2 regions of the Rhizobium sp. BG4 genome follow, and region 2 is predicted to be linked to the other one. Evidence: riboswitches for the same ligand, from Rfam matches in the RefSeq annotation. Region 2 holds a riboswitch; the other holds the start of a gene.
The links. A riboswitch is a leader RNA that binds a small molecule or an ion and turns the genes downstream of it on or off. The one in region 2 is predicted to bind FMN.
Positions count from the first base shown of each region.

Region 1: another riboswitch for FMN. It lies ahead of F2982_RS02070 (DMT family transporter); the one in region 2 lies ahead of F2982_RS21515 (6,7-dimethyl-8-ribityllumazine synthase).

Region 1 is NZ_CP044125.1:373,715-388,080, reverse strand. Features, by position in the region: gene F2982_RS02100 (GGDEF domain-containing protein) at 1-902, opposite strand, end outside; gene clpP (ATP-dependent Clp endopeptidase proteolytic subunit ClpP) at 1,280-1,909, shown strand; gene clpX (ATP-dependent Clp protease ATP-binding subunit ClpX) at 2,213-3,490, shown strand; gene lon (endopeptidase La) at 3,896-6,313, shown strand; gene hupB (DNA-binding protein HupB) at 6,519-6,794, shown strand; gene F2982_RS02075 (HAMP domain-containing methyl-accepting chemotaxis protein) at 7,094-9,016, shown strand; FMN riboswitch at 9,122-9,270, shown strand; gene F2982_RS02070 (DMT family transporter) at 9,360-10,259, shown strand; gene F2982_RS02065 (esterase-like activity of phytase family protein) at 10,344-12,554, shown strand; gene F2982_RS02060 (aldo/keto reductase) at 12,850-13,836, opposite strand; gene F2982_RS02055 (DUF3833 family protein) at 13,929-14,366, opposite strand, start outside.
Region 2 is NZ_CP044126.1:284,748-299,113, reverse strand. Features, by position in the region: partial or broken gene F2982_RS21525 (DUF4126 domain-containing protein) at 1-176, shown strand, start outside; gene F2982_RS21520 (FAD-containing oxidoreductase) at 173-1,537, shown strand; FMN riboswitch at 1,600-1,741, shown strand; gene F2982_RS21515 (6,7-dimethyl-8-ribityllumazine synthase) at 1,854-2,330, shown strand; gene F2982_RS21510 (glycerol-3-phosphate dehydrogenase/oxidase) at 2,390-4,135, opposite strand; gene F2982_RS21505 (FGGY-family carbohydrate kinase) at 4,181-5,695, opposite strand; gene F2982_RS21500 (DeoR/GlpR family DNA-binding transcription regulator) at 5,732-6,574, opposite strand; gene F2982_RS21495 (D-ribose ABC transporter substrate-binding protein) at 6,752-7,699, opposite strand; gene F2982_RS21490 (ABC transporter permease) at 7,810-8,862, opposite strand; gene F2982_RS21485 (sugar ABC transporter ATP-binding protein) at 8,886-10,430, opposite strand; gene F2982_RS21480 (DUF2291 domain-containing protein) at 10,427-11,083, opposite strand; gene F2982_RS21475 (FGGY-family carbohydrate kinase) at 11,864-13,429, shown strand; gene F2982_RS21470 (glycerol-3-phosphate dehydrogenase) at 13,467-14,366, shown strand, end outside.

The DNA of each region.
Region 1 (14,366 bases), on a different replicon from region 2:
AAGGCCGCGAACTCTTCGCCGCCCATACGGCCGAAGACATTGTGCGGCACGAACTGGCGCGCCGTCAGCGCAAAGGCGGAGAGTACGGCGTCGCCCGCCTGATGGCCGAAGCGGTCGTTGACGCGTTTGAAATGGTCGAGGTCGAACAGCAGGACGGCGACCTGGCGCTTCTCGTCAAACGCCTTTTCCTGGATGGCGTCGAAGCGGGCAAACAGGCCGCGGCGGTTCCAGACGCCGGTCAGTGAATCCGTGAGGCTCAACACGCGCAAATGCCTTTCAGAGCGTTCCATGATCATGCGGCAGGTGAGCGCGAAGGCGATCGTCAGCAGGAAGGCGCTCGCCATGGCCGCCGCACCGCCGTAATTGGTCGCTTGCGCGTCGGTTGGCAAGGTCAGTGCCATCATCAGCGCCACGGAGAAGCAGAGGACGCCCTGGACGACGAAGATCGCGGCAAGCTTGCTGCGCGTGCGCTCGCCCCTGACATTGCCTGTGGCAACCGCCATGGCAAGGCCGGTCGCGCCCGTTGCCGAGGCGAGGTTATAGAGAATGACGCGGTTGCCGTAGTCGGATGCGACCCAGGGCAGGAACACGCCGGCGAGCCAAACGGCCGGCGGCAGCAGCGCCCACCACTCGATTTTGCGGCGGTCGAGCACCATGAAACCGGCGACCCAGGCGCTCTGGCCGGCAAGCGCCACGGCATTTCCGGCTTCGATCGACAAAATGTTGGGGATTTGTCCGCGCAGCGCCACCATGGCAAAACCCGCGCCGTTCAACAGGAAGCCGAGCGCCCAGATGAGATAGGCACGATTGCGCGTGTTGTGGCGCCAGGCCATGAACAGCAGCAACGCGAGCGTCATCGCTTCCGAGCACCAGATCGCCAATCCTGTAGCAATATTAAACACGGCAATACCCCATCAAAATCCGGGGCATAGTCATTCGCCAAAGCTCGCCAGTTGATTAATTCGATGCGGGCCTGCCGGCGATATTCTCGGTTAGCGTTTCCAAAGCGTGAACGTCCGAAAGCACCTGCGGATGGATTAAGCTTTGCTTCATCCTGTCGCCGAGAAAAGCTGTGCTGGCGGCCTGCAGTCTCTCGCCGTTAAGAGGCAATTCGGAGATAGGAGCTACATCGCAGGGGAAAGCCTTATCCACCGCCCGCTTGCTTCTTAACGTTATCCTTATGCGTGTCTTGAAGTAGAGGGCAGGGACACTCTATGTAGGGGTAAGGCATTTTCTTTGATTCCCGGCCCTGCCGGCAAGACGTTGACAAAGGACGCACATGAGAAATCCAGTCGATACCGCTATGGCCCTCGTGCCGATGGTTGTAGAACAGACCAATCGCGGTGAACGCTCCTACGACATCTATTCCCGCCTGCTCAAGGAACGCATCATCTTCCTGACGGGTCCTGTCGAGGATCACATGGCGACGCTCGTCTGCGCCCAGCTTCTCTTCCTCGAGGCCGAAAACCCGAAGAAGGAAATCGCCCTTTACATCAATTCGCCGGGTGGCGTCGTCACCGCCGGCATGGCGATCTACGACACGATGCAGTTCATCAAGCCTGCCGTCTCGACGCTTTGCATCGGTCAGGCCGCTTCCATGGGCTCGCTGCTGCTCTGCGCCGGCGACAAGGATATGCGCTTCGCAACGCCGAACTCCCGCATCATGGTTCACCAGCCGTCCGGCGGCTTCCAGGGCCAGGCTTCGGATATCGAGCGTCACGCCCGCGACATCCTGAAGATGAAGCGCCGCTTGAACGAGGTATACGTCAAGCATACCGGCCGCACCTACGACGAAGTTGAAAAGACCCTCGACCGTGACCATTTCATGACTGCCGACGAAGCCCGTGACTGGGGTGTCGTCGACAAGGTCCTGACCTCGCGCAGCGAGATGGAAGGCGATGCGGCCTAGTGAATAATTGGGATGGTGTTTTCGCTGCCACAGTTCTATCCCAATTGTGATTGAACAAGGGGTTTAATCGCGGAGCGAACACGCTAAGAATAAGTATTAATGCTATGTTGAATTTTTATGACATAGCATTCGGCATTCGAAGGGGAATTCGTTGCCGCCGGAACTTGAGCGTGTTGGGTTAGGTTCCGGTTCTTACCCCTTTAAAGCTTGGCCGGCTGACGCTCCGGTGGCGGAGCGGGCTGGCGGGCCATTGAGTGGACCGCGATTTCACCTTGAAATGCGGCGTGCTGGAAGGAAAGTGATATGAGCAAGGTCAGCGGCAGCAACGGCGGCGACTCTAAAAACACCCTGTACTGCTCCTTCTGCGGAAAGAGCCAGCACGAAGTCCGGAAGCTGATTGCCGGACCGACGGTTTTCATCTGCGATGAATGCGTCGAACTGTGCATGGACATCATTCGCGAAGAGAACAAGTCCTCGATGGTCAAGTCCCGTGACGGCGTTCCCACGCCCCAGGACATCATCAAGGTTCTCGACGAATACGTCATCGGCCAGCGCCAGGCGAAGAAGATCCTGTCGGTTGCCGTTCACAACCATTACAAGCGCCTCGCGCATGCGACCAAGAACGGCGAAATCGAGCTGGCGAAGTCGAACATCATGCTGGTCGGCCCGACCGGCTGCGGCAAGACCTATCTTGCCCAGACGCTCGCCCGCATCATCGACGTTCCCTTCACGATGGCCGATGCGACGACGCTGACGGAAGCCGGCTATGTCGGTGAAGACGTTGAAAACATCATCCTGAAGCTGCTGCAGGCTGCCGACTACAATGTCGAGCGCGCCCAGCGCGGCATCGTCTATATCGACGAAGTGGACAAGATCTCCCGCAAGTCCGACAACCCGTCCATCACCCGCGACGTGTCGGGCGAGGGCGTGCAGCAGGCACTGCTGAAGATCATGGAGGGCACGGTTGCCTCGGTACCGCCGCAGGGCGGCCGCAAGCATCCGCAGCAGGAGTTCCTGCAGGTCGACACGACGAACATCCTGTTCATCTGCGGCGGCGCTTTCGCAGGCCTCGACAAGATCATCTCCGCCCGTGGCGAGAAGACTTCGATCGGCTTCGGCGCGACCGTCAAGGCTCCTGATGACCGTCGCGTCGGCGAAGTCCTGCGCGAGCTTGAGCCGGAAGATCTGGTCAAGTTCGGCCTCATCCCGGAATTCATCGGCCGTCTGCCGGTTCTGGCGACGCTGGAAGATCTTGACGAGGACGCACTGATCCAGATCCTGTCCGAGCCGAAGAACGCGCTCAGCAAGCAGTATCAGCGCCTGTTCGAGATGGAAGACGTGGAACTGACCTTCCACGAGGACGCTCTTCGCGAAATCGCCCGCAAGGCGATTGTCCGCAAGACCGGCGCCCGCGGCCTTCGCTCGATCATGGAAAAGATCCTGCTCGACACGATGTTCGAACTGCCGGCGCTGGAAGGTGTTCGCGAAGTGGTCATCTCGGAAGAGGTTGCCCGCGGCTCTGCCCGTCCGCTCTACATCTACGCTGACCGTCAGGATGAGAAGGCCAACGCCTCTGCCTGATAGTCGTAGACAGCATGGTTAGATTTAGGGGCTTGCCGTCGGCAGGCCCCTTTCTATTTTGAGAACCGGGACCGGGCCTGTTAATTGTTGCAGAAGAAGCTTGAAAACGCTGTTCCTGACGTTGCGGAAAGCCGCGTCCTTGGCAATGATGGAATGATTCCGTAGCGTGTTTTCCGGCCTTGTGTTTTAGCCGGTCCGGAATTGGTAAGCGCCACTACAGTTACGCGCGTCATAGTGTTGGCGTTCCATTGTAATAAGTCTGTCACAAGCAGGGAGCGCGGGCGTTAGCGTGGCTTGAAAAGCGTAAGAAGAACCTCCACTTGTATAGGCAAGTGAGAGTGCCGGCCGGGTCCCAAGCGGCCGCGCCAGAGAGCCCGGAAACGGGACGACGGAAAGGAATAAGAAATGACGAAGAAAACGTCTGTAGCGAGCAGTGTTGCCTATCCTGTTTTGCCCCTGCGCGACATCGTAGTCTTCCCTCACATGATCGTGCCGCTGTTCGTCGGCCGCGAAAAGTCGATCCGTGCGCTTGAAGAAGTCATGGGTTCCGACAAGCAGATCATGCTCGTTACCCAGATCAACGCCAGCGATGACGATCCGGATCCGTCCGCGATCCACAATGTCGGCACCGTGGCCAACGTCCTGCAGCTGCTGAAGCTGCCCGACGGCACCGTGAAGGTCCTGGTCGAAGGCCGCGCCCGCGCCGAGATCGACGCCTACACCAGCCGTGAAGATTTCTACGAAGCCCTCGGCCATGTGCTCGAAGAGCCGCATGACGATCCGGTCGAGCTGGAAGCGCTGTCGCGCTCCGTCGTCTCGGAATTCGAGAGCTACGTGAAGCTCAACAAGAAGATCTCTCCGGAAGTTGTCGGCGCTGCCAGCCAGATCGACGACTACTCGAAGCTCGCCGATACGGTCGCATCGCATCTGTCGATCAAGATCACCGAGAAGCAGGAAATGCTGGAAACCACCAGCGTCAAGGCTCGTCTCGAAAAGGCGCTCGGCTTCATGGAAGGCGAGATCTCTGTTCTGCAGGTCGAAAAGCGCATCCGCTCGCGCGTCAAGCGCCAGATGGAGAAGACCCAGCGCGAATACTACCTGAATGAGCAGATGAAGGCGATCCAGAAGGAGCTCGGCGACGGCGAGGAAGGCCGCGACGAGATGGCCGAACTGGAAGAGCGCATCTCCAAGACGAAGCTGTCCAAGGAAGCCCGTGAAAAGGCCGATGCGGAGCTGAAGAAGCTGCGCCAGATGAGCCCGATGTCGGCTGAGGCCACCGTTGTGCGCAACTATCTGGACTGGCTGCTCGGTATTCCGTGGGGCAAGAAGTCCAAGATCAAGAGCGATCTCAACAATGCCGAGAAGATCCTCGAGGCCGATCACTTCGGTCTGGAGAAGGTCAAGGAACGCATCGTCGAGTATCTGGCCGTCCAGGCCCGTTCGACCAAGATCAAAGGCCCGATCCTGTGCCTCGTCGGCCCTCCGGGCGTCGGCAAGACCTCGCTCGCCCAGTCGATCGCCAAGGCGACCGGCCGTGAGTATGTCCGCATGGCTCTCGGCGGCGTTCGTGACGAAGCTGAAATCCGCGGTCACCGCCGTACCTATATCGGCTCGATGCCCGGCAAGGTCATCCAGTCGATGAAGAAGGCGAAGAAGTCCAACCCGCTCTTCCTGCTCGACGAAATCGACAAGATGGGCCAGGACTTCCGCGGCGATCCGTCTTCGGCTCTGCTCGAAGTGCTGGACCCGGCGCAGAACTCGACCTTCATGGACCACTACCTGGAAGTCGAATACGACCTGTCCGACGTCATGTTCATCACGACGGCGAATACGCTGAACATTCCGGCTCCGCTGATGGACCGCATGGAAGTCATCCGTATCGCCGGATACACCGAAGATGAAAAGCGCGAGATCGCCAAGCGGCACCTGCTGCCGAAGGCCATCAAGGAACATGCGCTGCAGCCGAACGAGTTCTCGGTCAGCGACGATGCCCTGATGGCGATCAGCCAGCAGTACACTCGCGAAGCAGGTGTCCGTTCCTTCGAGCGCGAGCTGATGAAGCTCGCCCGCAAGGCGGTCACCGAGATCATCAAGGGCAAGACCAAGTCGGTTCATGTCACGGCCGAGAACATCGACACCTACCTGGGCGTTCCGCGCTTCCGCCACGGCGAAGCCGAGCGCGAAGATCAGGTCGGCGTTGTCACCGGTCTCGCATGGACGGAAGTCGGCGGCGAGCTGCTGACGATCGAAGGCGTGATGATGCCGGGCAAGGGCCGCATGACGGTCACCGGTAACCTGAAGGACGTGATGAAGGAGTCGATCTCGGCTGCTGCATCCTACGTTCGCTCGCGCGCCGTCGATTTCGGTATCGAGCCTCCGCGCTTCGACAAGTCCGACATCCACGTCCACGTGCCGGAAGGCGCAACGCCGAAGGATGGTCCGTCTGCTGGTGTGGCCATGGCAACCGCGATCGTCTCGATCATGACTGGTATTCCGGTCGACAAGAACGTGGCGATGACGGGTGAAATCACCCTGCGCGGCCGCGTCCTGCCGATCGGTGGTCTGAAGGAAAAGCTGCTTGCAGCGCTTCGCGGCGGCATCAAGAAGGTGCTGATCCCGGAAGAGAACGCCAAGGATCTGGCGGAGATTCCGGATAACGTGAAGAACAACATGGAGATCATCCCGGTATCCCGCATGGGCGAGGTGATCAAGCATGCTCTGATCCGCAGACCGGAGCCGATCGAATGGGATGGAACGGTTGAAACGCCGGTCATCGCAACGGTCGAAGGCCTTGATGACACGGGTGCCGGCATCGCTCACTGAGCGATATCCGCCGCATTTATGTCAAATTGCTGCAAATCCTGAAAAAGGCTGGCGTAAATCGCCAGCCTTTTTTGTGAAAACCTGCCGGAGGTGCTTGCTTTTCCTTGATTTGCAGGGCTTTTGGGTTGCGGCGGGCCTGATGAAACCTATTCTGTGCCTGGCTTACAGATTTGAGTCGTTTCAAACCATTGAAAGGGGTGGAAACATGAACAAGAATGAACTCGTGTCCGCAGTTGCTGAAAAGGCTGGCCTCACCAAGGCTGATGCCGCTTCTGCTGTCGACGCTGTTTTCGACGTTGTCCAGGGCGAACTGAAGAAGAAGGGCGACGTACGCCTCGCCGGTTTCGGCAGCTTCACCGTTTCTCATCGCGCAGCTACCAAGGGCCGTAACCCGTCCACCGGCGCTGAAGTCGATATTCCGGCTCGCAACGTGCCGAAGTTCACGCCCGGCAAGGGCCTGAAGGATGCCGTCAACGGCTAATCCGGTTTAACTTGGCCGCCGGATAACGAGACCGGCAGGTAAAGTTTCGAAGGGTTCGGCGAAAGCCGGACCCTTTTCGCATTTCAGGGCTTTGCTTCACCGCGCAGAAGCGCGCAGTTCTCTGGCAATAGCTGCCGTGCATCGTTCACATTCGATTAAATATTGATCCATACGATCCGCCCCCAACGGTCGTCCTTCATTGCTCTCCGATCGTATCCGGTCGGCATGACGCCGCTTTCCCTTTTTCTGTTGCTTGATTTTTGGCGCCGGTAGCGGCGTGTTTTTCATGAGGTCTTTCGATGAAGCGTCCTGATATTAAGACGGCAATGATCAGTATTTTCGCCGTTCTCACCATAATGTTCGGAGCCACCGGCTATATCGCCGTCACCGGCCTGCGCGATTCCAACAAGAACAACGAGTTGTTCGCGACCAGCATGCATCCCGGCATTTCCAAGGCCAAGGATATCCAGCTTGCCCGCTATTCGCTGCGCGGCTCCTACGGCGACCTGGCGATGGGCCGCACCTCGGGCGACGAGGCGGCGCTGGAAAAGAAGATCGGCGAGCGCGAAGCCAAGCTCCGCAAGACGGTCCTCGCCTATCAGGACCTCGTCGATACCGATGTCGAGCGCGGCATCTATCAGGAGATGGACAGCTCCTCGCAGAAATATATCGAAGAGGGCCAGAAGATGATCGCGCTGGCGAAGGCCGGCAAGCAGCAGGACGCGATCAATGCCTTCGACGCAAACCTCGGCCCGGTCGCCGATATCCTGGCTGACAATGTCGACAAGCTCGTCGCCTTCAACGAGGACGCAGCTGCTGCCGGTCTCGCCGAAAGCCGCAGCCAGTATTCCACGACCCTGACGCTGATCTCCGCCGTTCTCGGCCTCAGCGCTCTGATCGTCTTCGCCGCGATCTATTTCGGCATTTCGGGCATCGCGAGCCCCATCGTCCGCATCACCAAGTCGATGCGTGGTCTGGCCGCCGGCGACACCGCGTCGGAAATTCCGGGGAAGGGCAGGGAGGACGAAATCGGCCAGATGGCCAATGCCGTCGAGATCTTCCGTCTTGCCGCGATCGACAATCAGCGCCTGCAGGCCGATGCCGAGATGACCCGCGCCAAGACCGAGGCCGACAGGGCTCGCCTTGCTTCCGAAGCAGAAGCTGCCGCCCAGCAGCGCCTCGAGCAGGCAACGGCCGGTCTGGCCGGTGGTCTGCGCCGCCTCGCAGCCGGCGAGCTCGACTTCCAGCTCAACGATGCCTTCGCCCCTGATTTCGAGGCGCTCCGCCACGACCTGAACGGTGCGATCTCGCAGCTCGGCGGCACGCTCCGCGCCGTCGCCCAGTCGGCGGTCTCGATCACCGGGGGTACGCGCGAGATCAGTCAGGGCGCCGAGGATCTCTCCAAGCGCACCGAACAGCAGGCCGCTTCGCTCGAGGAGACGGCAGCCGCTCTTGATCAGATCACCGTCAACGTCTCGAACTCCTCCAAGCGCGCCGACGAGGCCCGCCAGGTGGCGATCCAGGCAAACCGCAGCGCCACGGCTTCCGGCACGGTTGTTGCCAATGCCGTCGATGCGATGGAGCGGATCGAGCAGTCGTCGAACCAGATCTCCAGCATCATCGGCGTCATCGACGAGATTGCCTTCCAGACCAACCTGCTGGCGCTGAACGCCGGTGTTGAGGCGGCGCGTGCCGGTGAAGCCGGCAAGGGCTTTGCCGTCGTTGCCCAGGAAGTCCGTGAACTGGCACAGCGTTCCGCCCAGGCCGCAAAGCAGATCAAGGACCTGATCCGCAACTCGTCGGTTGAAGTCGAAGGCGGCGTCAAGCTGGTGCGCGAAACCGGTGAGGCGCTGAAGACCATCGAACAGCTGGTCGTCACCATCAACCAGCACATGGACGCCATCGCCACGTCGTCGCGCGAACAGTCGACCGGCCTTTCCGAAGTCAACAGCGCCGTCAACCAGATGGATCAGGTGACCCAGCAGAATGCTGCGATGGTCGAAGAGACCAATGCCGCCAGCGCCACGCTCGCCGCCGAAGCCGATCGCATGAACCAGCTGATCGGCCAGTTCCAGCTCGGCGGCAGCCGCACGGAGACCAATGCATCCGCCTTGCGCCAGACCGCAGCCGCCATGGCCCGCCCGCAGCGCAGTGCGGCACCGGCTCCCGCCTATGCCACCCACGGCAATGCCGCGGTGAAGCAGGAATGGTCCGAGTTCTGAGACCGGCTACCGGTAGAAGAGCATGACTTCGAAGGGTTCGGCGAAAGCCGGACCCTTTTCGCATTTCCCTGGCCTTGCGGAGCGCAGGCCTTTGATCTACGGATCGGCGGTTCTCAGGGCGGGGTGAAAGTCCCCACCGGCGGTAAAGGGTCTCGGCCCAAGCCCGCGAGCGCTTCGGCCGTCAGAGGCCGGGGGTCAGCAGATCCGGTGCAATTCCGGAGCCGACGGTATAGTCCGGATGAAAGAGAATGATCGCAAGCTGTGAGCGGGGCAGGGGTCTGTCCGGCTGCCGTCCTGCGATCATGCGTCCTGATTTGTGTTGGTCCCTTTCTGGATGAAAGACATGAATCAGACTTCCCTTGCTTTTTCCTCGTCGCGTGCGGTGGCCGGTGCCGCCTTCATGGTGCTGGCGGGCATTGCCTTTTCCGTTCTCAATGTCGTCACCCAATGGCTGACGATGAAGCTCGGCTTCGCAGCCGCTTCCGCCGCCTTCTGGCAATATGCCTTCGCGCTCCTCTTCTCGCTTCCCTTCCTGCGCCGCGCCGGCTTCTCGGCAATGCGCACCTCTTACCCCTGGCGCCATATCGTTCGCGTGGCGCTCGCAGCCCTCGGGGTCGAAGCCTGGGTGTCCGGTCTGGCCTCGGTGCCGATCTGGCAGGCGATCGCGCTGGTCATGACCTCGCCCTTCTTCATCATCCTCGGCGCCCGCCTGTTTCTCGGCGAGCGCGTCGGCCCGGCACGCTGGGCGGCGACGGCGGTCGGCTTTGCCGGGGCGATGATCATCCTGCAGCCATGGTCGGACGCCTTCACCTGGGCGGCACTCCTTCCGATTATCTCGGCGCTCTTCTGGGGCGCGTCGTCGCTAATCACCAAGAGCCTGACCGGCATCGAGAAGCCGGAGACCATCACCGTCTGGCTGCTGGTGCTGCTGACGCCGATCAACGGCGTGCTCGCGGGTGTGGCCGGTTTCGAGGTGCCGCAGGGCATGACCCTGGCGCTCTTCGTCTTCGCCGGTCTGCTGACCGTCTTTGCGCAATATCTGCTGACGCTGGCCTACACCGTCGCCGACGCCGCCTATGTCCAGCCCTTCGACGACCTGAAGCTGCCGCTCAATGTTCTCGCCGGATGGCTGTTCTTCGGCTATGCGCCGGCGGGCTATCTCTGGCTCGGCGCCGCACTGATCCTGATGGCGTCGCTCTTCATCATGCGCAACGAGATGCGCCGGGAGAAAAATGCGGCCTGATGCAAAGCGGTGCAAAATTGCGCCCGTTGTCATCTGCCTGTCATCCGCTTCCCTCAAAACCCCCATGTTTCGATTTTTCGACGCATGGGGGATTTCATGACTATTTCATCGCGCAAGGCAGCGCTCGCTGCCGTGCTCCTGGCTTCTGTTGCCTTTCCGGCAGTTGCCGAGCCTGTTTTCAATCGCATCGCATCTTTTCCAGTCGCTTCGAACCTGCCTGAAGGCAAGGACAAGCTTTCGACGACCTCTGCAGAAATCATCACCGCAACCGACGACGGCAACACGCTGATCTACAGCGACAGCCCGCTCGGCGCGATCGGCTTCGTCGACATCACCGACGCCAAGGCCCCGAAGGCCTTGGGCGCACTGATGATGGACGGTGAGCCGACGTCGGTCACCTCGACCTCGGGCAAGGCGCTCGTCGCCGTCAACACCAGCGAAAGCAAGGTCAAGCCGTCGGGCCGCCTGGCCATCGTCGACGTTGCCACCAAGAAGATCGAGAACACCTGCGATCTCGGCGGCCAGCCGGATTCGATCGCTCTCAACAAGGACAAGACGCTCGGCACGATCGCCATCGAGAACGAGCGTGACGAAGACATCAACGACGGCAAGATCCCGCAGATGCCGGCTGGCGATCTCGTGCTCTTCCAGGTCAAGAACGGCACTGTCGATTGCGGCACCATCAAGCACGTCACGCTGACGGGTCTCGCCGGCATCGCGCCTGAAGATCCGGAGCCCGAATTCGTCTCCTTCAACGGCCAGGACGAGATCGCCCTGACGCTGCAGGAAAACAACGAGATCGTCATCATCGACGGCAAGACCGGTACGGTGAAGACGCATTTCACCGCCGGCAGCACCGATCTCTCCGGCATCGACACCAAGAAGGACGGCCAGCTGAAGTTCACCGGCGAAGCCAAGGGCGTTCTTCGCGAGCCCGACGCCGTGAAGTGGCTGGACGACAACCGTCTCGTCGTCGCCAACGAAGGCGACTATGAAGGCGGCTCGCGCGGCTTCACCGTCTTCGACAAGACCGGCAAGGTTCTCTACGAATCGGGCTCGTCCTTCGAGCGCGCCGTTGCCCATCTCGGCCACTATCCCGAGGGACGCTCGTCCTCGAAGGGCGTCGAGCCTGAAGGTCTTGAAGCTGCCAAGTTCGGCGACGACCAGCTGTTCTTCCTGCTCGCAGAGCGCGCTTCGGTCGTCGGCGTCTTCAAGGACACCGGCGCTGATCCGGAACTGCTCCAGATCCTGCCGTCGGGCGTTTCGCCGGAAGGCGCGATCGCCATCCCGAGCCGCAATCTCTTCGCCACGGCCAACGAAGCCGATCTCGGCGAAGACGGCGGCCCGCGCTCGCATGTCATGATCTATGAGCGCAGCGAAGGCGAAAAGGCCTATCCGCAGATCGTCTCGGCAGAGAAGGACGGCAATCCGATCGGCTTCGCAGCGCTTTCGGGCCTTGCTGCCGTTCCTGAAAAGGCCGGCCAGCTCTTTGCCGTGTCCGACAGCGTTCTCGGCAATCAGCCGACGATCTACACGATCGACGCCACCAAGAAGCCTGCCGTCATCACCGATGCCATGACTGTCAAGCGCGATGGCGCCGCTGCCCAGAAGCTCGACATCGAAGGCATCGCCGTCGACGCCAAGGGCTGGTTCTGGCTGGCTTCGGAAGGCAATAGCGAAAAGTTGCTGCCCCACGCTCTCTACCACGTCAACCCGAAGGGCGAGATCAAGGAAGAGATCGCGCTGCCGAAGGAACTGACGGATAACGAAATCCGCTACGGCTTCGAAGGCGTGACGATCGTTGGCTCCGGCGACGACGCGACGCTGTGGATGGCCGTACAGCGCGAGTGGAAGGACGACGAGAAGGGCTTTGTCAAGCTCGTCTCCTACAACCCGAAGAGCAAGGAATGGGGCGCTGTGCGCTACCCGCTCGACAAGTCTGAAAACGGCTGGGTCGGTCTCTCGGAAATCTCCGCCCATGGCGACAGCGTCTACATCATCGAGCGCGACAACCTCGTCGGCGATGCTGCCAAGCTGAAGAAGCTCTACAAGGTCGCCATCTCCGACCTGAAGCCCGCCAAGCTCGGCGGTGAACTTCCGGTCGTCAAGAAGGCGGAAGCTCATGACTTCCTCGACGAACTGAAGACGGCAACCAACGGCTACGTCCTCGACAAGCTCGAAGGCTTCACCTTCGACGCCGCCGGCAAGCCCTACGCCGTCACCGACAACGACGGCGTCAGCGACTCCTCCGGCGAGACCCTGTTCTTCCCGGTCAACCTGGTCGGCACGAACTGAGCTGTTCAGGCAGCATGAGATTAGGAAGGCCGGGCGCAAGCCCGGCCTTTTTGTTTCAGTGGACGTTGGCGGAATGTGACGCGCCCATTCCAACCACCTCCCTCATTCCTGTGCTTGTCACAGGAATCCAGCCTGCCCAAGTCCTTGGGCAGAAGAGTCTCTTTCCCGCCGCGCAGACGCGCGTCGGCTGGTTTCCTGTGACAAGCACAGGAATGAGGGGAGAGGAGGAGAGGTCCTCGCAAATAGAAACGGCCGGGCAATAACCCGGCCGTCTCTCATTCAATCCGTGCAAATCCTACCAGCGATGATGCACATGCGGCGCAATCAGCCGCTCGTAGATCTCGCGCGTCGCGGCCATCACGTCCTGAGAAAGCGGTGCAAGGCTGGCAGCCTCGGCATTCGCCTTCGCCTGCTCGGCATTGCGGGCGCCCGGGATGACCACGGTAACGGCCTCATGCATCAGGATCCAGCGCAGCGCGAAGGCGGCCATCGTGGCGCCCGCAGGCACCAGCTTGCGCACTTCCTCGACCGCCTGCAGGCCGACCTCGAAGGGGACGCCGGCAAAGGTCTCGCCGACATCGAAGGCTTCGCCGTTGCGGTTGAAGTTGCGGTGGTCGTCGGTCGCGAATTTCGTGTCGCGGGTGATCTTGCCGGAGAGCAGGCCGCTGGCGAGCGGCACGCGGGCGATCACCGCGACGTTCTTGCGGCGGGCTTCCTGGAAGAACAGGTGATCCGGGCGCTGGCGGAAGATGTTGTAGATGATCTGGATGCTCTCGACGCCAGGGAATTCGATCGCCTTCAGCGCTTCCTCGACCTTCTCGACGCTGACGCCGTAGCCCTTGATCTTGCCGGCCTTCTGCAGCTCGTTCAGGCCTTCGAAGACCTCCGCGCGGTAAAGCACCTCCGTCGGCGGGCAGTGCAGCTGCACGAGGTCGAGGCTCTCGACCTCGAGATTCTTCAGGCTGCGGTCGATGAAGCCTTCGAGATTGGCCTTGGTGTAGCCGTCGGCGACATGCGGGTTCAGGCGGCGTCCGGCCTTGGTGGCGACCATCGGGCGCTTGCCGCCGCGGCTCTTCAGGACGTCGGCGACGATCTTTTCCGAGCGGCCGTCGCCATAGACGTCGGCGGTGTCGATGAAGGTCATGCCGGCATCGAGTGCTGCGTTCAGGGCGGCGCGGCCATCGGCCTCGCTGACGTCACCCCAGGAGCCGCCGATCTGCCAGGCGCCGAAGCCGACATTGGTGACCGAAAACGGCATGCGGCCGAAACTATGCTCTTTCATGGAAAATCTCCCTCGTGATGAAACTGCATCGCACCTAGCAGCCGCCGCAGAGGGCGGCAAGCGCGCGACCGCAAGGGAGATAGGGCAGGGCCTCACTTCTTCGAGAAGACGACCCGCACGGTGGCAACCGGGAAGCCGAATTTGCTGACCCAGGCGGTATTCAGCAGGGTCCCATCAGGCTGGCGCCGGATCGTATCGTGGAAGCGGACGATATTCTGCTTTGGCCCAGGCGCGATATCGACGAGATAGCTGTAGCGCGCCACGTCGCCCTTGATCGTCACCTCCGCCGGGCCGACCACATCCTCGCGGGTGCCGCTGTAGCGGCCGGGCGCTGTCTTGATGAAGCGCCAGGTCTTCCGCTCGCGCTGACCGTCGGCATAGACGAAATCCTCACGAAGCGTCAGTTGCCTGCCGTTCCAGCGGCCGGTCAGCGCCACGCGAAACTTGCGGTCGACGCCGTTGATCGCCTTGAACTCTCCCTGCGCCACGCTGCGCCCGGCAAAGAAATCCTCGAGCGCGAAATCGCGCGC
Region 2 (14,366 bases):
GTTCGCTCGTCGGCGGCCTGATTGCCGGTGTGGTCGGCGCGGTCGTGGGCACGCTGGGCGGTGCTGCTGCCCGCGGCAAGCTCGCGGCCATTTTCGGCAGGGATACACCGGCGGCCCTCATCGAAGACGCAGTCGCCATCGTCGGCGCCGTCCTCATCGTATCGGCCGTCGCATGAAGACCTACGACGCCATCTTCATCGGGGCCGGTCAGGCCGGCCCCTTCCTCGCTGCCCGCATGGCCGAGAAGGGCATGAAAGTGGCGCTGATCGAGCGCAAATATCTCGGCGGCACCTGCGTCAATGCGGGCTGCATGCCGACGAAGACGCTGGTTGCCAGCGCCCGCGCCGCACATGTGGCGCGCACCGGCGGCGACTATGGCGTCAAGATTTCGGGTCCGATCGGGATCGACATGAAGGTGGTGCGCAAGCGCGCCGAAACCGTGACGATGAACGCCCGCAACGGGCTGACCGGCTGGTTCTCCGGCATGAAGAGCATGGAGGTGATCTATGGCCACGCGACATTCACCGGCGCCAGGACCGTCGAGGTCAATGGCGAGGTGCTGACTGCGCCGCAGATCTTCCTGAATGTCGGCGCCCGGCCGACCATTCCGGATTTTCCGGGCCTCGCCGATGTCGACTATCTGACAAGCACCTCGATCATCCAGCTCGATACCCTGCCCCGCCATCTCGTGGTGATCGGCGGCAGCTATATCGGCCTCGAATTCGCACAGATGTATCGCCGCTTCGGGGCCGAGGTGACGGTCATCGAGCGCGGCCCGAAACTCGCCTCGCGCGAGGACGAGGATGTCTCCGATGCGATCGAGGAGATCATCGCTTCCGAAGGCATCGCCGTTCATACCGGAGCGGAGAACATCGCTTTCGCCAAGGCGGGTGACGGCATCACCGTCTCGATTTCCGGCAAGCCGGATATCAAGGCAAGCCATGTGCTCGTCGCCACCGGCCGCACGCCGAATACCGGTGATCTCGGTCTCGACAAGGCAGGTGTCGCGACCGACAAACGCGGCTTCATCACTGTCGATGAGCGGCTGATGACCAATGTCGAGGGCATCTATGCGCTCGGCGACTGCAACGGCCACGGCGCCTTCACGCATACGTCCTATAACGACTTCGAGATCGCAGCCGCCAATCTGCTTGATGGCGGCGACCGCAAGGTGTCGAGCCGCATTCCGGCCTATGCACTCTATATCGACCCGCCGCTTGGCCGGGCCGGGATGACGGAGAAGCAGGCGCGTGCTTCCGGCCGCAAGATCGCCGTCTCGAAACGGCCGATGAGCCGCGTGGGACGCGCCAATGAGCGGGGCGAGACCAAGGGCTTCATGAAGATCGTCGCCGATGCGGAGACGCAGGAAATCCTGGGTGCCGCCTTCCTCGGCATCGAGGGCGACGAGGCGATTCACGGGATCATCGACGCCATGAATGCCGGAACCACCTTCCCGGTCCTGCAATGGTCGGTGCCGATCCATCCGACCGTGTCGGAGCTCATTCCGACCATCATCGGCGATCTCAAGCCTGTTTGACCAAACAGGTCATCTGACGCCGTTTCCGGACTTGCATCCATGCCAGATTTGGATTTATCTCGCGCTGTTCTCAGGGCGGGGTGAAATTCCCCACCGGCGGTATCGGGGAAACCCGGAGCCCGCGAGCGCTTCCGCAAATGGAAGGTCAGCAGATCCGGTGAGAGGCCGGAGCCGACGGTATAGTCCGGATGGAAGAGAGCATGCAGGCAGCACCTTTCCGCGCGAGAGGTGTGCAGTGCTGTTCGCCCAAGGGAGAATTGGGCCGCTTCGCGGCTCGACGCAACCGCCAGAAATGGCACCCTTGAAAGGCAGAGACATGACTATCGCAACCAAACCCCAGCGCATCAAGATCGCCGTCGTGCGTGCCCGCTGGCATGCCGGTATCGTCGACCAGTGTGTGAATTCCTTCGTTTCGACGTGGCAGGCGCAAGGCGGCAACGCCGCCGATGTCGAGATTTTCGACGTTCCCGGCGCCCTTGAAATCCCGCTTCACGCGCAGACGCTCGCCCGCACCGGCAAATATGCCGCAGTCCTCGGCTGCGCCTTCGTCGTCGATGGCGGCATCTATAGGCACGATTTCGTCGCGGGCACCGTTCTCGACGGCCTGATGCGTGTCCAGCTGGACACCAGCATCCCGGTTCTCTCCGCAGTTCTGACGCCGCATCACTTCCAGGAAAGCGAAGCCCATATCGAGTTCTTCATGAACCACTTCGTGATCAAGGGCCAGGAGGCTGCCAATGCCTGCCGGGCAATCCTCGAGGCACGCAGCAACCTGGCGGTCACAGCTCTCTGATCGCATGAAACAAGCTAGCGCGCCGGAAATGGCACCGGCGCGTTGGCTCTTGAGCAAAGTCAGCCTGAAGCCGGGCGCGGGGTTTTCTCGCGGCCGGCAGCCGGCGCGGTGCTCGTCAGCGTCTGGCCGTGGAAGCGGCTCAATTGACCGGTGACGTCGGCGATCTCGCTTTCCGTCCGCGCCGCATCCCAGCCGAGAGCTGCGGCGGCAATACCGGCGATTTCTCTCAGCCCCTCGATCGTCAGCCGCCCCTCGATCGCCAGCGTCGTGCGGCGAAGCACGATATCGGCGAGGTGGACGACAAGCTCGCTTCTGGCGATCCAGTCGATCTCCCTGAAGCTGTGGCGCGGCGCGCCGGTCAGTCTCGTGTCGTCAGACTGAACCGAAGCGAATGTGAGGATCGGCGCAGCCGTCGTGCCGTAGCGGCTCAGCAATTCGTCGGCGCGTTCGATCGTCACGCCGCCCTTCGCGGCCAAATCCTTGATCCAGTGTCCGCGCTTCTCACCATCGGCAGGAAAGCCCTTGCCGCCGCCGATCGCCAGATAGCGCGTCGATTCCCGGCGGTCGCGCTGCAGCCGGGAGAGAACGGTATCGGCGACTTCTTCGGCAAAGCCGCGGAACGTCGTCCACTTGCCGCCGACCAGCGAGACGATCGGGAACGGGCGGTTGCCTTCCGGCTCCTTCACCGGCGCGGAATGATCGCGGCTGATCAGGCCCGGTGCCGTCGCATCGGAGGCGGGCAGCGGGCGGATGCCGCTATAGCTGTAAACGATCTGGTCGCGGTCGAAGCGCAGCGTCGGCAGCAGCGAGCGGACGCTTTCGAGGAAATAATCCGTCTCCGGCTCCTCGCAGAGGACATTGTCAGGGTCATCGGCCGGGATATCGGTCGAGCCGACCAGCGCCAGACCGAGATAGCTGTAGACGAGGCAGATGCGGCCGTCGTCGGCCTCGAAATAGATCATGTGGCCGTTCAGGCTGCGTACCAGTTCGGGTTGATCGAGCAGGATATGCGAGCCCTTGGTGCCGCCGATCAGGTGTGACGGCGCCCCGAGCGCGGTATTGACGTGATCGATCCAGGGGCCAGCCGCATTGACCACAAGCTTCGGCTTCACGGCGAAGCTCGACCCGTCAGCCTGCCGGAATGTCAGCCGGCCCTCCTCGACGGAATCCAGTATCGCGAAATTGGCGGCCAGGCTCTTCGGATTGGCATCGCAGCCATCCTTGACCAGTTCATAGACAAGCCGCTCCGGGCGGCTGATCTTGGCGTCGTAATAGATGCCGCCCGCGACGATCGCCGGTGTGACATGCGGCATTTCCTTGCGCGCCTGCCTCTTGAGGATCAGCCGGTGCTTGGGCATGACACGGTCGCGCGAGCCGAAGAAATCGTAAAGGCCGAGGCCGATCTTGATCAGCACGGCCCCGCGGCTGCGCGGCGCCGTCTTCGAGCCGAACAGCGTCCGCAAGGCCGCCCAGATGCCGCGCGTCCAGGAGAAGACCGGGATGAAGGTCGGCAGCGGCTCGACGCAATGCGGCGCGTTCTTGAGAAGGAGATTGCGCTCCAGCGTCGATTGCGCCACGAGGCCGAATTCGCCTGTCTCGAGATATTTCAGGCCGCCGTGGATAAGGCGCGAGGGCGCGGCGCTGGTGCCGGATCCGAAATCGCCCTTGTCGATGATCAGGCAGTTGATGCCCTGCGCCGAGAGATCGCGGAAAAGTCCGGCGCCATTGATACCCGCCCCGATGATCAGGACGTCGATATCGCCCTCTCCTAGGTGCGAGAAGCGCTGCTGCATGTCGGCTGTCATGGTCGTATCCTAAATCGCCGGTTGGGAGCGCCGGCATTCGTCTTGTCAGTTTGCCAAGTTGGCGGGTGCGAGGCCGGCAATCTTCGGCCAGAGCGGCGTCATCGCCTCGGCGATTTCGCGGAATACCTGGTAGCGCTTCTCGTAATCGGCGCTGCGTACCGCATCCGGTTCGCAGGTCCTGGCGATGCTTGCTATGTCACGGGGATCGGCTTGCGGATCGGCATAGATTCCGGCGCCCGATCCGGCGCAAAGCGCCGCACCCCAGGCCGCTGCCTCATCGGTCTCGGTCACAGTCACGGGCATGCCGAGCACGTCGGCAAACATCTGCACCACGGTCGGATTGCGCGACACGCCGCCTGCGAGCCGCGCCCGATCGAAGGAAAAACCATCGCGCAGCGCATCGACATGGATACGGTGATTGAAGGCGATACCTTCGAGGACGGCGCGCAGCATGTCGCCGCGATCGTGCCAGCCGCCAAGACCGAAGAAGCTCGCGCTGGCTGCGGCGCCATAGGGCGAACCGAAGAGATAGGGGTGGAAGAGCGCGGTCGACGGGCGCTCGAAGGCCGCGTCGATTTCCGGCGCCAGCAGCGCGTGGATCGCGCCGCCCTGTGCCCGCTCGCCGGCGCAGAGCGTATCGAGAAACCAGTCGTAATTCGCGGTCGAGGCCGGCGAGATCGACATGCTGTTCCAGATGCCGGGCGCAATGCCGTTGCGGCAGAACCACCGCCTGTCGACGCGCGGCTCGGAAGACAGCGTCTCGTTGATCGAATAGGTCCCGGCGATGACGGCGACGACGCCCTGCCCGTATCCCCCAGCGCCTAGCGCCGAGGCGGTGACATCATGCAATCCGGCGACGACCGGCGTGCATTCGGCAAGGCCGGTCCGTAGCGCCGCCTCGCGTGTTACCCGCCCGACGATCTGGTCGGAGCGGGAGGCCGGCGGCAGGGCGTGAACGAGCGCTTCGAGACCGAAGAGCTTCAGCGCGTCCTGGCTATAATCCTGCGTGCGCACATTGGTGAAGGAGGTGCTGGCCTCGGTACGGTCGGTGCCGATGATCTCGGTGAGGCAGAAGCGCAGCCAGTCCTTGCAGCTGATGAAGTGGCCGATCTGCTGAAACCGCTCCTGCTCGTTTTCACGAATCCAGGCGAGCAGTGCCGAGGGTGCCGAGACATGCGGAATCTGGCCGGTCAGCTCTATCGAGGCATCCGCCAGCTCGCCTTCCCACCGATCGACGATCTCTCCTGCCCGGCTGTCGAGCGAGAGGATGGCGCGGCCGAGCGGCTTCTGGTCGTGATCGAGGAGATAGATGCCATCGCCATGCGCCGTGGCGGAAATCGCCTGGATGTCGTTCGCCGGCCGGCCGCTCAGCGCGATCGCCTCGCGGATGGCATCGGCGGTCGCCGTCCAGAGCTCCTCCATATCGCGCTCGATATGGCGCGCCTTCGGCATGAACTGGGTGACGCGGCGCCTGCTGACTGCGAGCGGCGTGCCGTCGATGTCGAAAATGACGGCCTTGGTGACCGTCAGGCCACTATCGATCCCGAGCAGACTCGGCATTCGCCCTTACCTCGTTTGTGCAACGGGCAAGCCACCTTACGAGCGCCCCTGGGCACCCCGGGCAACCACCACGTTGATATCCTTGGACCGCATGCGGTCGATATGCACGGGATTGGTCTTGTCGTCGACAATGACGACATCGAACTCGTCCAGTGCTGCGAAACTGTGAAGTGCCCGCCGTTCGAACTTGGTGTGATCGGCAAGCAGGATGCGTTTGACGGAACAGTCGAACATGGCGCGCTTGGTATCGACGGTCTCCGGCGACTGGTGCAGCACGGTGCCGTCACTGATCGCCGACATCGAAATGAAGGCAACGTCCGCGCGCAAGCCTTTGATTTCGCTGATCGTCATGCGGCCCATGAAGGCGTTGCACCAGTTGTAATATTGCCCGCCCAGCGCCAGCAGCGTCACGTCGTGCATGCCGGTCAGCGCATTCATCAGCGTCAGCGAATTGGTGATCGCGGTGACGGGAACCCTGGACGGCAGATGCGTTGCCATCTGCAGGACGGTGGTGGAATCGTCGAAGAAGATCGCCTGGCCGGGCTCGACGAATTGCATTGCTGCCTCGGCGATCAGCTTCTTTTCGCTCGCCTGGCGGTTGGAGCGATAGACGTCGCTGGATTCGATGAGATTGGTGGCGGCGGCCGTCACGATGCCGCGCGTCTTGCGAAACAGCCCGCGGCTGACGAGCTCATCGACATCGCGATGCGCCGTCATCAGGCTGATGCCGAAACGGTCGGTCAGGTCTTCAATCCGCATCGAGCCTTCACTCATCACGGCCTCTGCGATCATGCGGCGGCGCGCGATCTGGCGCGTCTGCCGGCTGTCGCTCGTAAGCTGCTCCAACAGATCTTCGCCCTGGCTGGTCTTCTGTGTCACGGGTCACCCCTGTCGCTGAATTCTGGATACCAGCTTCGTACAGTGATTGCCGTGCCAAGGCAAAATGGCGAAACGGAACGGGCGGCTTATCCCGCGGGCAACCGTTTCAGGCATGCGGGGAGCCGGGCGGGTGGATGCCGCCCGGCTTGGAGAGCGCCCTTGCGGGCGCCCGACCGATTACGGCTCGAGAACGAACGGACCGGTGTACTTATCGACATTGTCCTTGGTGATCAGCAGGCAATCGAAGAGCTGCTTTTCGCTCTTGGCGCCGGTGCTGCCGTTCTTGATGACGTTGTCGGCCTGCTTGACGGCTTCTTCGGAGAAGATCGCAACCGGCTGGAGGACGGTGTATTGCAGTTCGCCTGCCTTGATCGCGGCAACAGCATCCGGCGAACCGTCGAAGCCACCGACCTTGATGTTGGCGAGCTTGCCGGCTTCCTTCAGCGCTGCGATGGCGCCGAGGGCCATTTCGTCGTTGCCGGAGATGACGCCGACAATGTCAGGATTTGCCTGCAGCATGGACTGCATCTTGTTGTGACCCTTGGTGCGGTCCCAATCGGCAACTTCCTTGGCAACCTTCTTCAGGTCCGGGTACTGCGACAGCACGGTTTCATAGCCGTTCGAGCGCGTTGCGGCATTGTTGTCGGAGGGGGCGCCGAAGAGTTCGGCATAGTTGCCCTTGTCGCCGACAGCTTCGACCCACTGCTGCGCACCAAGGGCGGCACCCTGGGCGTTGTTGGAAACGAGCTGCGCCTTCGCCAGGCCTTCTTGGTTGATTTCAGCGTTGACAAGGATGACCGGGATGCCGGCGGCAACGGCCTTCTTCACCGCGCCGACGGAGCCGTCAGCGTTTGCCGGGTCGAGAATGATCGCGACCGACTTGTTGGTGATAGCCGTGTCGATCAGGTTGCTCTCGGTGTTGGTGTCACCCTTGTGGGCGCTGACGGAAGCCGTGTAGCCGAGCTTTTCAGCGGTTGCCTTGGCAACGTTGCCTTCCGTCAGCCAGTAGGGGTTGGACGGGTCGTTGACGATGATCGTCATCTGGCCTGCTGCCCAGGCGCTGCTGACGAGGATCGGTGCGACAGCCGCGGCGGCCAGAAGAATGCGCATGCCTTTCTTAAACATAGTCTCTCTCCCATTAGTGAGCTCAGTTGGTGCCGATGATCCGGCGGTGCTTTCCCCAATCGGCCTTTGCGCCAGAGGCCTGCCGTCGTGGATAAGTTCGGTTTCAGCCGTTAGGACGATTTGACCCGGCGGCCGTATTGGATGCTGTTCATCAGGACGGCGAGAACGATCACCGCACCGGTAAAGACGGTCTGCCAGTAGGCGGAGACGCCGATGATCACGAGGCCATCCGACAGGAAGCCAATGACGAAGGCGCCGAGCATGGTGCCGCGCACCGTGCCGCGTCCGCCCGTCAGTGCCGCGCCACCGATGACGACGGCTGCGATCGCCGTCAGTTCGTAGGTGGTGCCCGCCGTCGGACCGGCGGAGGTCAACTGCGAGGACAGCACCAGGCCGGCGATCGCGGCGCAGACGCCCGAGAGCACATAGACGATGATCTTGACGCGCTTGACCGGAACACCCGAAAGGTCGGCAGCGCGCTCGTTGCCGCCCGATGCATAGAGCCAGCGGCCGAAGGCGGTGCGGCTGAGCACAATGCCGCAGACGATGGCGAGGACCGCAAGAACGATGACGCCGATCGGCACACCGCCAAGGCGGTTGAAGCCGAGCCAGTCGAAGCCGGTATTGCCGAGTTCGGGACGGCCGCCGAGATTGTTGTAGGTCAGGCCGTTGGTCATGAGGAGGGCGATGCCGCGGGCGACATAGAGGACACCGAGCGAGGCGACGAAGGCAGGCACCTTGAGATAGGCGACAAGCACGCCGTTGACCGCGCCGACCACCGCGCCGAGCGCGCAGGTCAGCACCACGACGGCCCAGACCGGCGGATAGAGAATGACGCCGAAATAGCTGAGTGTGACGCCCTGCATCAGGAAGCCGGCGATACAGCCTGCAAGGCCGAGCGTCGAGCCGACCGAAAGGTCGATGCCGCCGTTCAGGATGACCAGCAGCATGCCGATCGCCAGGATCCCGAAGATAGCCACATGCGAGGCCATGATCAGGAAGTTGTTGAGGCTGAAATAGTAGGGCGACAGGAAGGAGAAGACCGCGATGATGACGATCAGCGCGAAGAACGCGCGTCCTTCCAGGATCAGGCGCACGATATTGGTGTTCCGCTTCTGCCCGTTCGAAACTGACTTCTTCTCGGTGACGTTTGTGACTGACATAATCAGTGCTCCATAATTCCGGGCTAGTGCGCGACCATGGACTCGCCGGAGGCGGCCATGATCTTTTCCTTGGTGACGTCAGAGCCGAACTCTGCCGAAATGCGGCCGCGGTGCATGACGATGATGCGATGCGCGATGCTCAGGCACTCGTTGACTTCCGACGTCGAGTAGATGACCGCGAGGCCCTGCTTGGCGCGCTCGGCGAGCAGCTTGAAGACTTCGGCCTTGGCGCCGATATCGATGCCGCGGCTCGGTTCGTCGAGCAGGATGACCTTGGGTTCCGTCGCCAGCATCTTGCCGATGACGACCTTCTGCTGGTTACCGCCGGAGAGCGAGCCGATTGCCGCCTCGCCGCCGTCGGTCTTGACGTGTACGCGTCGGATCGACTCGGTGACGAGATCGCGCTCGCGGCGGCCGGATGTGAAAAGGCCCTTGGTGAAGGCGCCAATGCTGGCAAGCGACAGATTGGAGCCGACGGTCATGGTCTGCACTAGGCCGTCGCGCTGGCGGTCTTCGGGAACGAGGACGAGGCCGCTTTCGATGCGCCCGGCAATGCTGAGGGCGCCGACATCCTGCCCTTCGAGCAGAACGCGGCCGCCGCTGGAGCGCAGCCGTCCGGCGACGCATTCCAGAAGCTCGGTGCGCCCTGCCCCCATCAGTCCGTAGATGCAGACGACCTCGCCGGCCCGCACCTTCAGCGACATGCGATCGACAGCGTTATAGGCGGCGCCCGAGGGACCGGGAACGGTCAGGCCTTCGATCGACAGCGCCACTTCGCCGAACTGGTGTCCTTCAGGCGGGCTGCCGAGGTCGAAGTTCTCGCCCACCATGTTGCGGACGATCCATTCGAGGTCGATATCCTTGCGCTCGGCATAGGCAGTCATCGTGCCGTCGCGCAGGACGACGGCGTGATTGGTGATCTGCAGCGCCTCTTCGAGGTGGTGCGAGATATAGACGATCGAGACGCCGCGGCCCGTCAGGTCATGGATGACCTTGAAGAGAACTTCGACTTCGGTGGCGCTCAGCGCAGATGTCGGCTCGTCCATGATCAGGATGCGGGAATTGACCGAGAGCGCGCGGGCGATCTCAACGATCTGCTGCTGGCCGAGGCGGAGGTCCTCGACGCGCGTCAGCGGATCGATATCCTCTTCGAGTTCTTCCATCAGCGCCCGGGTCTGGCGCTCTTCCTCGGCGAAATCGACGACACCGCCCTTGATGATCTCGCGGCCCATGAAGATGTTGTCGCGGACGCTGAGATTAGGCGCCAGGCTCAGTTCCTGGTGGATGATCGAGATGCCGCATTCGCGGGCATGGGTCGAGGACGCGAAGCTGATCGGCGAACCGTCGAGTACGATCTCGCCGGAGGTCGGTTGCACCACGCCCGAAAGGATCTTCATCAGCGTCGACTTGCCGGCACCGTTCTCACCGAACAGCGTCGTCACCTGGCCGCGATGGATATCGAAGTTCACGCCCTTGAGCGCGTGAACATTGCCATAGGACTTAGCGATGTTTCGGGCGGCGAGCACGACCTCGCCCTGGGTTCCGGGATTGCGCAGCGGCTGGCTCATTTGACCTCGACCTTCACCGGCGTGATCAGCCAGTTCTTCGGGTTGATGAGCTTGAAGACGCCGACGACGGTCGCGGTTTTACCGTCCAGCTGATCCGGATCGAGACCGGAAAGCACGGTCTTCTTCATCTCGTTGTTGATGGCCGATCCGGCATCCTGATACTGGATCTGGTTGGTGAACTGGCCGAATTCGATCTCGCCGGTGGCATCGCGGAGGTCCGTGCCGTTGACCGCGGGACCGGTCTGGACACGGACCACCGTCTCGGGAGGCAATCCGTCGATCTTCATTTCATTGGTGTTCGACTTGCGGGCGCCGAAGGTGCCGGTCAGGGTCACCGGAATGACCGGACCGGTGCTTGTCGCTGTGCCGTATTTCTCGCTCGCGGCCTTCTTGTCGGCGGCGATCGCGGTTGCCAGTTCGGCGGCTGCGACAGCGCGCTGCTCGACATTAGCCTGGATCTTCGGGAACTGCGCGCTACCGAAGGTCTCAGGCGAAAAGGCCTGCTGCCGGACATCGTTTGCCGAGCCGATCTTCACGACCGTGGTGTCGAGCGCCATGGCGCCGATGACGACGACCGCGAATGCGGCGCTGACGATGAGCTTCAGATTGCCGCTGCCGGGCTTGGGGGCTGCATAATCGGGCTGTGTACTCATGTCGTGACGGCCTTTGTCCAGGAGATGGTGAAGCGGAGGGGCTGGGTGCGATTACGATCGGAGCCGTGCCGCGGCAGGACGGCTGGCCGGCTGAAGAACCGGCGGGCAGTCTGCGACGACGCAGGGCGCGATGAAAATCAGCATTGGAAGCCTCCTCGACAGAGAGCCGGCGCTTGTCTCCTCCAGCCGCCGGAACCTGCAATCTCCATCCGGAAGTGAGCTTCCGTGATAGAACTGTGTTATTTATGCCGGAAACAATGTTATGAATTTTAACAGATGTCAACGGCCATTTTATCAGCACATGCTTGCCTAACCAGACTCTCACATGGTTTTTATCGCGCTGCATCGCAGCAAACTGATGTGGCAGGCGCACAAAAAGCCCAAAGTCGTTACGTTCAGTAAGTATCTGTATAGAAATGAAAAATAAGAATTTCCATCAGCTGTGTACTGGCTGATCGTGCGCTCATCGAGACTTGGCCGGAGCCGACGCTCTAAATTCCTATGTCATCCATTTTATCTGAAAAATTTTTCATGACCAGAAAAATCTTGCTGGCAAAGTGATATCTTTATGTTATGTTTTGCGATGAGGCCTATGGGAGGTTTCGGCAAATATTCGATCCGGCATTTGCAGAGGCCGCGGCTTGCCGCTGGCGGCATGCGGATCAAATGATGCGGCTGGGGGATTGTTCCCTCGTGAAAGGCCGATCGGGAGGACTTGAGATGGATTGGACGCGCGTATTGCCCGTCGCGGCGTTCGCAGCATTGGCGAGATAGTCTGCAATGACATCGACCCAGAACATCATCATCGGGATCGACGCCGGAACATCCGTGATCAAGGCGGTGGCGTTCGATCTCGCAGGCCGGCAGATCGCAACCGCTTCCGTGCGCAACAAGTACGCGACCGGCGACGATGGCTCGGCGACGCAATCCCTCGCCCAGACCTGGACGGACTGCGCCAGCGCATTGCGCGGCCTAGGTGAAAAGGTCGCCGATCTCGCCGCGCGCACTGCCGCGATCGCCGTGACCGGACAGGGCGACGGCACCTGGCTCGTCGGCCGCGACAATGCGCCTGTTGCTGACGCCTGGCTGTGGCTCGATGCCCGCGCCGCCTCGACGGTGACCCGGCTTGCCGGCGGAGTAAACAACCGCGCCCGCTTCGAAGCGACCGGCACCGGCCTCAACACTTGCCAGCAGGGCGCGCAGCTCGCCCATATGGACAAGGTCGCGCCTGAACTCCTCGACCGAAGCGAAGCCGCCCTGCACTGCAAGGACTGGCTCTATCTCAATCTCACCGGCATCCGCGCCACCGATCCCTCCGAGGCGAGCTTCACCTTCGGCAATTTCCGGACGCGCCAATACGACAGCGTCGTGATCGATGCGCTCGGCCTCGAGCGCCGCCGCAATCTTCTGCCTGAGATCATCGACGGCACGGAAGTCAGCCATCCCCTGACGGCGGAAGCCGCCAAGGCCTGCGGTCTGCTTGCGGGAACGCCCGTCTGCCTCGGCTATGTCGATATGGTGATGACGGCGCTTGGCGCCGGTGTGCGCAGCAGCGGGCGCAATGCCGCCTGCTCGACGATCGGCTCCACCGGCGTCCACATGCGCGCCAAGGCGGTGGCCGACGTTCATCTCAACAGCGAAGGCACGGGCTATGTCATCGCCCTGCCGATCCCCGGCATTGTCACCCAGGTACAGACGAATATGGGCTCGACGATCAATATCGACTGGATTCTGGAGATTGCCGCTTACCTGATGGCAGACGCCGGGAAGACCGTTTCGCACTCTGACCTGATCGCCCGGATCGACGGCTGGTTTGCCGAAAGCAAGCCGGGGTCGGTGCTATACCACCCCTATATTTCGGAGGCCGGCGAGCGCGGGCCTTTCGTCAACGCCAATGCCCGGGCAGGCTTCACGGGCCTTTCCACCCGTCACGGCTTTCCGGATCTCGTCCGCTCGGTCGTCGAGGGCCTCGGCCTTGCGACCCGCGATTGCTACGCGGCGATGGGGGCGATGCCTGAAGAACTGCGCATCACCGGTGGCGCAACCCGCTCGCTCGGACTGCGCCGCTCGCTTTCTGCTGCCGTCAACGCGCCGATCCGCCAGTCCCGGCGCGAAGAGACCGGTGCAGCCGGTGTGGCGATGATGGCTGCGGTCGCGGTCGGCGTCTACGCCACGATGGACGATTGCATTGCCGACTGGGTGACGCCGCTGCTCGGCGAGCCCGAAATCCCGGATGCCGCCGAAGCCGCGCGCTTCGATCGCCTTTTCTCCGCCTACACGGACGTGCGCCAGGCCATGGCGCCCGCCTGGGACAAGCTCGCCACTGCTGCGAGGCCAGGCGCGTAACTCAAGTTCTGATGCAGAAGCATCGAAGGAGCATGACATGACCGAACCGGAAACCCTCGACCTCTTCGTCATCGGCGGCGGCATCAATGGCGCGGGCATCGCCCGCGATGCGGCCGGCCGCGGACTGAAGGTGGCGCTCTGCGAAAAGGACGACCTGGCGCAGGGCACGTCGTCGCGCTCCGGCAAGCTCGTGCATGGCGGCTTGCGCTATCTCGAATATTACGAGTTCCGCCTGGTGCGCGAAGCGCTGATCGAGCGCGAGGTTCTGCTGAATGCCGCGCCTCACATCATCTGGCCGATGCGCTTCGTGCTGCCCCACAGCCCGCAGGATCGCCCGGCGTGGCTCGTGCGGCTCGGCCTTTTCCTCTACGACCACCTCGGCGGCCGCAAGAAGCTGCCGGGCACGCGCACCCTCAACCTACTGCGCGATCCCGAGGGAACGCCGATCCTCGATCAATACAAGCGCGGCTTCGAATATTCCGACTGCTGGGTCGATGACGCCCGCCTCGTCGTTCTGAACGCCGTCAGCGCCGCCGAAAAAGGTGCGATCGTGCTGACCCGTTCGCCTGCCGTCTCCGCCTGGCGCGAGAATGGTGCGTGGACTGTCGTCACCAAGAACAGCACGACAGGCGAGACGCGCACTTTCAGGGCCAAATGTCTGGTCAATTGCGCCGGTCCCTGGGTCACCGACATCATCAACCGTGTCGCCGGATCGAACTCGGCCCGCAACGTGCGCCTCGTCAAGGGCAGCCACATCATCGTCCCGAAATTCTGGGCCGGCTCGAATGCCTATCTCGTTCAGAACCACGACAAGCGCGTCATCTTCATCAACCCCTACGAGGGCGATAAGGCGCTGATCGGCACGACCGATATCGCCTATGAGGGCCGCGCCGAGGACGTCTCCGCCGACGAAACAGAGATCGATTACCTGCTGAAG